DNA from 2 places in the Micromonospora haikouensis genome. Region 1 is predicted to be linked to the other one. Evidence: predicted binding sites of a transcription regulator. Region 1 holds the regulator's gene; the other holds the start of a gene.
The links. The regulator HrcA, encoded in region 1, represses chaperone genes, less so after heat shock. The targets are predictions, from matches to a motif close to GGTTNGCACNCTCNNNNNGAGNGTGCNAACC.
Positions count from the first base shown of each region.

Region 2: a site for HrcA is predicted at 2,585-2,615, ahead of groL (chaperonin GroEL). Genes of this name have one in related genera too.

Region 1 is NZ_JXSX01000003.1:61,896-66,207, reverse strand. It holds gene TK50_RS21945 (16S rRNA (uracil(1498)-N(3))-methyltransferase) at 1-109, opposite strand, end outside; gene dnaJ (molecular chaperone DnaJ) at 111-1,256, opposite strand; gene hrcA (heat-inducible transcriptional repressor HrcA) at 1,330-2,352, opposite strand; gene TK50_RS21930 (DUF4870 domain-containing protein) at 2,662-3,285, shown strand; gene hemW (radical SAM family heme chaperone HemW) at 3,328-4,312, opposite strand, start outside.
Region 2 is NZ_JXSX01000002.1:273,875-278,186, forward strand. It holds gene paaN (phenylacetic acid degradation protein PaaN) at 1-189, shown strand, start outside; gene TK50_RS17775 (GNAT family N-acetyltransferase) at 253-732, opposite strand; gene TK50_RS17780 (cold-shock protein) at 1,071-1,274, shown strand; gene TK50_RS17785 (hypothetical protein) at 1,427-2,491, shown strand; gene groL (chaperonin GroEL) at 2,809-4,312, shown strand, end outside.

The DNA.
Region 1 (4,312 bases):
CGCCGGTGCGCAGCCGCTGGACGGTGGCCGCGTGGTGCCCCTCCGGGCCGCCGAGGGTCAGCGAGTCGCCGGTGGGCAGCGCGTCGACCAGGAACAGCGGCGCCGACACCTCAGGCGTGCCCGTTGAAGGCGTCGCGCATCCGGGAGAAGAAGCCGCCCTGCTTGCTCAGCTCGGCGACCTCCTCGCCCCGGGTCTTGGCGAAGTCGCGCAGCATCTTCTCCTGGTCGGCGTCGAGCTTGGTCGGGGTGCGCACGTCGAGGTGGACGTAGAGGTCGCCCCGGCCGGTGCCGCGCAGGTGCGGCACGCCCCGGGCGCGCAGCCGCAGGGTGCTGCCCGGCTGGGTGCCGGCCTTGACGTCGACCGTCTCCTCGCTGTCGAGGGTCTTGATCGTCAGCCGGGTGCCGAGCGCGGCGGCGGTCATCGGGACGGTGACCCGGCAGTGCAGGTCGTCGCCCTTGCGGGAGTAGACGTCGTGCGGGCGCTCGTGGATCTCGACGTAGAGGTCGCCGGCGGTGCCGCCGCCCGGGCCGACCTCGCCCTGCTGGGCGAGCCGGATGCGCATGCCGTCCTCGACCCCGGCGGGGATCTTGACGGTCAGCGAGCGGCGGGTGCGCACCCGCCCGTCGCCGGTGCAGGTCGGGCAGGGGTGCGGGATGGTGGTGCCGTAGCCCTGGCAGACCGTGCACGGCCGGGCGGAGACCACCTGGCCGAGGAAGGTGCGCTGCACCGACTGGACCTCGCCCCGGCCGCCGCACGCCTCGCAGGTGGCCAGGTGGGTGCCGGCCGCCGTGCCCGCCCCGGAGCAGGTGGTGCAGAGCACCGCCGTGTCGACGGTGATGGGGGCCTCGACGCCGAACGCCGTCTCGTGCAGGTCCAGCTCCAGGCGCAGGATCGCGTCCGCGCCGGGCCGGGTGCGCGGGCGCGGGCCCCGGGAGCCGCCGGCCGCGCCGCCGAAGAAGGCGTCCATGATGTCCTGGAAGCCGACGAACGGGCCGGCCCCGCCGGGCCCGCCCGGGCCGCCCATGCCACCGCCCCCGGGGGCGAGGGGGTCGCCGCCGAGGTCGACGATCTGCCGTTTCCGGTCGTCCGAGAGGACCTCGTACGCGGCGTTGATGTCCTTGAACTTCTCCTGTGCCTCCGGGTCCGGATTGACGTCCGGGTGGAACTGCCGCGCCAGCTTGCGGTAGGCGCGCTTGATCTCGTCGTCGGAGGCCTCCCGGCTCACGCCGAGGATGCCGTAGTAGTCCCTGGCCACTGCGTCCCGTGTCCTCATGTTCTTGTCGCGTTGCGCCGGTCGTCGGCCGGAGCCGGCCGTCGGCCCTGACTGGTCAGTTCTGGGCCAGCAGCTCGCCCACGTAGCGTGCCACGGCCCGCACCGTGGCGATGGTGCCGGGGTAGTCCATCCGGGTGGGGCCGACCACGCCCAGTCCGCCGAGCGCGGTCGCCCCCGGGCCGTAGCCGGTGCTCACCACCGAGGCGGCCCGCAGGTTGTCGATCTCGTTCTCGTCGCCGATCAGCACGCGGGTGGTGGTCGACTCGGCCTCGCCGATCAGCTTGAGCATCACCACCTCCTCCTCCAGCGCCTCCAGGATGGGCCGCAGGGACCCCTGGAAGTCGAGCAGGCCGCCCCGGGTCAGGTTGGCGGTGCCGGCCAGGGCGATGCGCTCCTCGTGCCGCTCGACCAGCGTCTCCAGCAGCACGGTGGAGAGCGTGGTCATGGTGCCACGCAGGTGCGGGCTCGACTCCTCGACCAGCGCCTGCACCAGCGGCGGGGTCTCCGACAGCCGGCTGCCGACGAGCTTCTCGTTGACCAGCCGGCGCAGGTCGGTGACATCGTCGGCGCTCACCGGCGCGGGCAGCTCGACCAGCCGCTGCTCGACCCGGCCGGTGTCGGCGATCATCACCAGCATCAGCCGGGTGGTGGAGATCGGCACCAGCTCCAGGTGCCGCACCGAGGAGCGGGCCAGCGAAGGATATTGCACCACGGCGACCTGGCGGGTGAGCTGCGCCAGCAGCCGCACCGTGCGGTGCACCACGTCGTCGAGGTCGACCGCGCCCACCAGGAAGCGCTCGATCGCCCGGCGCTCGGCCGGGCTGAGCGGCTTGACGCGGGACAGCCGGTCGACGAAGAGGCGGTAGCCCCGGTCGGTGGGGACCCGTCCGGCGCTGGTGTGCGGCTGCCGGATGTAGCCCTCCTCCTCCAGCACCGCCATGTCGTTGCGCACCGTCGCGGGGGAGACGCCGAGCTGGTGCCGCTCGACCAGCGCCTTGCTGCCGACCGGCTCCTGGGTGGCGACGTAGTCCTCGACGATCGCGCGGAGCACGGCGAGCTTGCGGTCGTCCAGACCCACCCTGCCACCTCCTGTCGCATGTCGGGCCCGGCGGCGCGGCGGCACCGCAGGTCGGCGCTCCGCCGGTGCGTCGACGCCTGGCACTCGACTGTAACGAGTGCCAGTCTACGTCGGCTGCCCCGTGCTGGGTAAGATCAACGACGGACCGCGGGTGCGGCAGCCACCGCGTGGGAGCCCGGCCGGGCGCGCGCCGACCGGTCGACGGCCGCCCGGTGCGGGCCGTCGCCTGCCTGCGCGGGCCGAACATCCGCCGCTTCGCGGCGGTGTCGCTCTGGTGCCCGCTTGCCCGCAACCCCTACCGTGACGTGCATGACTGAACCACCTCGCCCTCCCGGATCGGGCGACCCCGGCGGCTACCCGCCGGAGCCGAACCCGTCGGCACCGTACGGCTCGCCGGGGCACGAGCCCCCCACCGCACCACTGTCCGGGGCCCCCGGGGCGGGCGGCTATCCCCCGCCCGGTGGCTATCCGCCGCCCACCGGTGACCAGCCGCCGTCGGCCGGCTACCCGCCACCCGGTGGCGGCTTCCCCCCGCCCGGTGGCGGATATCCGACCGGCGGCGCGTACGGCCCGCCCTCCGGCGGCTACGCCAACAACGAGGACAAGACCTGGGTCCTGGTCGCCCACTTCGGCGGCGCGGCGGGGATGTTCCTCGGCGGTGGCGTGCTCGGCTGGCTCGCGCCGCTGATCGCCCTGCTCGCCCGGGGCAACCAGTCGCCGACGGTCCGCGCCCACGCGGTTGCGGCGCTGAACTTCCAGCTCCTCTGGTCGGTCATCGCCCTGATCGGCTGGATCCTCACCTGCATCCTGGTGGGGCTCCTGATCGGGTTCGGCGCCATGATCGTCGGCATCATCTTCGGCATCGTCGCCGGCATCAAGGCGAACGAGGGCAGCCCCTACCGCTACCCGATGACCGTCAACCTGATCAAGTGACCCCCGACCGGCCGCTCCCCCGGCCGGTCGGGGCCACCCCCGTCAGGGCAGCAGGTCGCGCACGACCGCGTCGGCCAGCAGCCGGCCGCGCAGCGTGAGCACCGCCCGGCCCGCCGCGTAGCCGGCCGGGTCGAGCAGGCCGTCGGCGAGGGCCCGCCGGGCCCCGGCGCGGCCCGCGTCGTCCAGCACGGCCAGCGGCAGCCCCGAGGCGAGCCGCAGCCGCAGCATGACGTCCTCCGTGTGGGCCTCGTCGGGCGTGAGCACCTCCCGGGCCAGGCCGGGCGACTCCCCCGCCGCCAGGCGCTTCGCGTACGCGGCCGGGTGCTTGACGTTCCACCAGCGCACCCCGCCGACGTGGCTGTGCGCCCCCGGCCCGAGGCCCCACCAGTCGCCGCCGTTCCAGTAGAGCAGGTTGTGCCGGCACCGACCGGCCGGCGTGCGGGCCCAGTTGGACACCTCGTACCAGGAGAAACCGGCCGCGTCGAGGGCGGCCTCCGCGGCCAGGTAACGGTCCGCCGCCACGTCGTCGGAGGGGTACGGCAGCTCGCCGCGCCGCATCCGCGCGGCCAGCCGGGTGCCGTCCTCCACGATCAGGGCGTACGCGCTGACGTGGTCCACCCCGGCGGCCACCACCTGCGCCAGGGACGCGGCGAAGTCGTCGGCGCTCTCCCCCGGCGTACCGTAGATCAGGTCGAGGTTGACGTGGTCGAACCCGGCGTCGCGGGCCTCCCGGGCGGCCTCGGTGGCCCGACCGGCGCGGTGCCGGCGGTCGAGGATCGCCAGCACCCCCGGCGCGGCCGACTGCATGCCCAGCGAGATCCGGGTGTACCCGGCGGCCCGCAGGGTCTTCAGCGACTCCGGGGTCACCGACTCGGGGTTGGCCTCGGTGGTCACCTCCGCGTCGGCCGCCAGCCCCCAGGTGCGGTCGATGCCGTCGAGGATGCGGGCCAGGTCGTCGGCGGGCAGCAGGGTGGGCGTGCCGCCGCCGACGAACACGGTGTCGACCCGGGGCGGCGGGCTGCCGCCG
Region 2 (4,312 bases), on a different contig from region 1:
GAGGCGGCGGCGATCGACGTCGGGGTGCACCTGTCGTGCAACCTGACCGGCGGCGTCTTCGTCAACCAGTCGGCGGCGTTCTCCGACTTCCACGGCAGCGGCGCCAACGCGGCGGCGAACGCGGCGCTGACCGACGGCGCGTACGTGGCGAACCGGTTCCGCATCGTCCAGAGCCGCCGCCCCGCCTGAGGTGCAAGAGGGGCCCCTTGTCAACGCCTTCTGTTGCACAGGGGCCCCTGCAGCACCTCCGCCTCAGGCCGGGCGGCGCATCTGCAGCTCGCGCAGGGCGGGGAGCCTCGGGTGCGGGACCCGCACGCCCGTGTCGACGAAGCCCAGCCTCCGGTACGCCCGGTGGGCGCGGTCGTTGCCGACGACGACCTCCAGCATCAGCTCCGGCCGACCGCACTCCCGGGACCAGGCGGCGACCCCCTCGATCAGCGCGGCGAGCAGCCCGGTGCCGCGCCGGGCCGGCGTGACGTAGACGGCGTAGACGACGGTGAGGCCGGGCTCGTCCGCCGAGACCGTCCCGCCGGCGTGCCCGAGGAGTCGCCCGGCCGGGCCGCCGGGCCGGTCCGCGCCGGGGTCGGCGACGAACTGGGCGGTGTGCCGGCCGCTGGCGACCGACGCGACGCGGGCCGCGTACTCGGCGTGCGGGCGGGCGGCGGCCTCCGCCAGGGTCTCCAGGAAGGCCAGCGGCGCGTCGGCGAGCATCTCCAGCCGCAGCGCCCGCATCCGGGCCGCGTCCGGCAGGGTCACCCGGCGTACGTCGGCTGCCCGTGCGGCGGTGTCGGCCGTCCCCGTCGGGGCGCTGCCCGGGTCGGTCGGCGGGCGGGAAACTGCTGTCATCCCGCATACCTATCGCAGTGATGGCCGCCTATGCAGTGCCGGGTTGAGGTCGGTCCGTTATAGCCCCATTTGTGGCCGTGCGCCATCGTCACTCCTCGTGTAGCGTGCGATTTCGGTCACTGGTTTCCCGGTCGGCGCAGACGGGTGAAACCGGTGTTCCCGGGGCCGCCGGTTCCGTCGGCGTACCCGCTCGTGGAAGGCCGCGCGACGTTAGGAAGTGCACCGTGGCACAGGGCACCGTGAAGTGGTTCAACGCCGAGAAGGGCTACGGCTTCATCGCCGTCGACGGCGGGCAGGACGTCTTCGTCCACTTCTCCGCCATCGAGATGGACGGCTACAAGGCGCTGGACGACGGGCAGCGCGTGGAGTTCGAGATCGCCCAGGGGCAGAAGGGGCCGCAGGCCGAGCGCGTACGCGTCGTCGCCTGACCGCCCGACCGCTGGGGCCCGCGGGCGGGCGGGCCGCCGGTGGCGGGCGGAGCGCGCCGCCCCCGGGCGGAGCGCGTCGCCCCGGGGCGGCGGAGGCGGGCCGGGCCAGGGAAGATCGTGAGCCGTTCCGGCGTCGCCGCTGAGGAGGGCCCGTGTCCCAGCCACCCCCACCCGATCGATCCCTCCCGGGGCCCGAGGGGCCGGCTGCGGTCGGTCCCCCGCCCGTCCGGCACCCCACCGGGTTCCCGGGCCAGCAGCCCTATCCCGGCCAGCAGCCCCACCCCGGCCCGGTGCTACCGCCGGCGCACGCCGTGCCGTACCCGCCGGGCCACCCGTTTCCGCCGGGCTACGCGGTGCCGTGGCCGCCGCCCGGCTACGACCCGGCGGACCCGCTGGTCACCCTGCCCGGGGAAGGGCTGAGCGGGTGGTTCTCCCGGTGCTCCGGCGCGCTGCGCCGCAGCTGGCGGCTGCTCGTGCCGGTCCTGGCCCTCACCCATGCCCTGCCGACGTTCCTGCTGCTGTTGGCGACCGTGCCGCTGTACCCGCTGCCGCCGCTGGAGCCCACCGCGCCCGGCGAGCCGCCGCCCCCACTGCCCGACGGCTACCTCGGTGACCTCGGCGTCTTCCTCGCCGCGATGATCGGCCTCGGCTGCCTGCTCGGGTTCGTCGAGGCGGTCGGCTGGGCCGCCGGCACCCGCGTGGTGGCGCGGCAGGCCGCGGGCGAGCCGGCGTCGGTGGGCGACGCCCTGGCGTACGGCCTGCGCCGGGCCCCGGCGCTGTGGGGCTGGACGGTGGTCTACGTCCTGCTGATGCTGGTCGGATTCGTGCTGTGCTACCTGCCCGGCCTGTACGTGATGGCCGCGCTGAGCCTGTTCGGCCCCGTGCTGCTGTTCGAGGGCGGCGCCCCGCTCGGCCGGGCCCGGCAGATGTTCCACGCCCGCCTCGGGCCCGTGCTCGGGCGGATGGCGCTGGTCGGGTTCGCCGCCTCCCTCGCGTCCATGGTCGTGGCCCCGATCCAGGTCGCGACCGTCCTCTTCGCCGACCCGGCCGACGCCGCCTCGCTGGACGGCTGGAACGTCGCGTACGCCGTGGGCGCCGCCCTGGTCGCGGTGCCGGTGGCCCTGGTCTACCTGGTCGGCCTGGTCGTCACGTACGCCGAGCAGCGGGCGTACGAGGGTCCGGTTACCGCCGCCCGGCTGGCGGGTGAAATCGGCTGAACCGCTGGGCCGGGTCGCGCTGGTCAGGCGGGGTCGACCCGGCCCGTCCGCCGCATCGTGCTTGCACTCGGCAGGGCAGAGTGCTAAACAAGTCATTGGCACTCGCCTTGGGTGAGTGCCAATGGTCGGGACGGTGGGGCCACGGCCGCACGGCGGACATCCGTCGGGTGGCACATGGCCGGTCGTCGCGGGCTATCCGGCCCGGCCGAGGAGACGTCGTCGTCGCCAGGTGGCGACGTCCCAAGGTGCGTACACCAGGCGGCCCATCCGGGACACACACTCGGGTGGCCCGTGAGTGTCCAGGAGGACAACGCCGTATGGCCAAGATGATCGCGTTCGACGAAGAGGCTCGCCGCGGCCTCGAGCGGGGCATGAACCAGCTCGCCGACGCCGTGAAGGTGACCCTCGGCCCGAAGGGCCGCAACGTGGTGCTCGAGAAGAAGTGGGGTGCCCCCACCATCACCAACGATGGTGTGAGCATCGCCAAGGAGATCGAGCTCGAGGACCCGTACGAGAAGATCGGCGCCGAGCTGGTCAAGGAGGTCGCCAAGAAGACCGACGACGTGGCCGGTGACGGCACGACGACGGCGACCGTCCTGGCCCAGGCCCTGGTCCGCGAGGGCCTGCGCAACGTGGCCGCCGGCGCCAACCCGATGGCCCTGAAGCGGGGCATCGAGGCCGCCGTGGCCAGCGTCTCGGAGGAGCTGTCCAAGCTCGCCAAGGACGTCGAGACCAAGGAGCAGATCGCCTCCACCGCCTCCATCTCCGCCGGTGACAGCACCGTCGGCGAGATCATCGCCGAGGCGATGGACAAGGTCGGCAAGGAAGGCGTCATCACCGTCGAGGAGAGCAACACCTTCGGCCTGGAGCTCGAGCTCACCGAGGGCATGCGCTTCGACAAGGGCTACATCTCCGCGTACTTCATGACCGACCCGGAGCGCATGGAGGCCGTCTTCGACGAGCCCTACATCCTGATCGCCAACAGCAAGATCTCGTCGGTGAAGGACCTGCTCCCGATCCTGGAGAAGGTCATGCAGTCGGGCAAGCCGCTGCTGATCATCGCCGAGGACGTGGAGGGCGAGGCCCTGCCGACCCTGGTGGTCAACAAGGTCAAGGGCGTCTTCAAGTCCGCGGCCGTCAAGGCCCCCGGCTTCGGCGACCGCCGCAAGGCCATGCTGACCGACATCGCCATCCTCACCGGTGGTCAGGTCATCAGCGAGGAGCTCGGCCTCAAGCTGGAGGCCGCCGGCCTCGACATGCTGGGCCGCGCCCGCAAGGTCGTGGTGACCAAGGACGAGACCACCATCGTCGACGGTGCCGGCGACGCCGAGCAGATCCAGGGCCGGGTCAACCAGATCCGGGCCGAGATCGACAAGAGCGACTCCGACTACGACCGCGAGAAGCTGCAGGAGCGCCTGGCCAAGCTGGCCGGCGGTGTTGCGGTGATCAAGGTCGGCGCGGCCACCGAGGTCGAGCTGAAGGAGCGCAAGCACCGCATCGAGGACGCTGTCCGCAACGCGAAGGCCGCCGTCGAGGAGGGCATCGTCCCGGGTGGTGGCGTCGCGCTGGTGCAGGCCGGCAAGACCGCCTTCGACAAGCTGGACCTGACCGGCGACGAGGCCACCGGCGCGCAGATCGTCAAGATCGCGCTGGACGCCCCGCTGCGGCAGATCGCCGTCAACGCCGGCCTCGAGGGTGGCGTCGTCGTCGAGCGCGTCCGCAACCTGGACGCCGGCCACGGCCTCAACGCCGCCAGCGGCGAGTACGTGGACCTGCTGGCCGCCGGCATCATCGACCCGGCCAAGGTGACCCGGTCGGCGC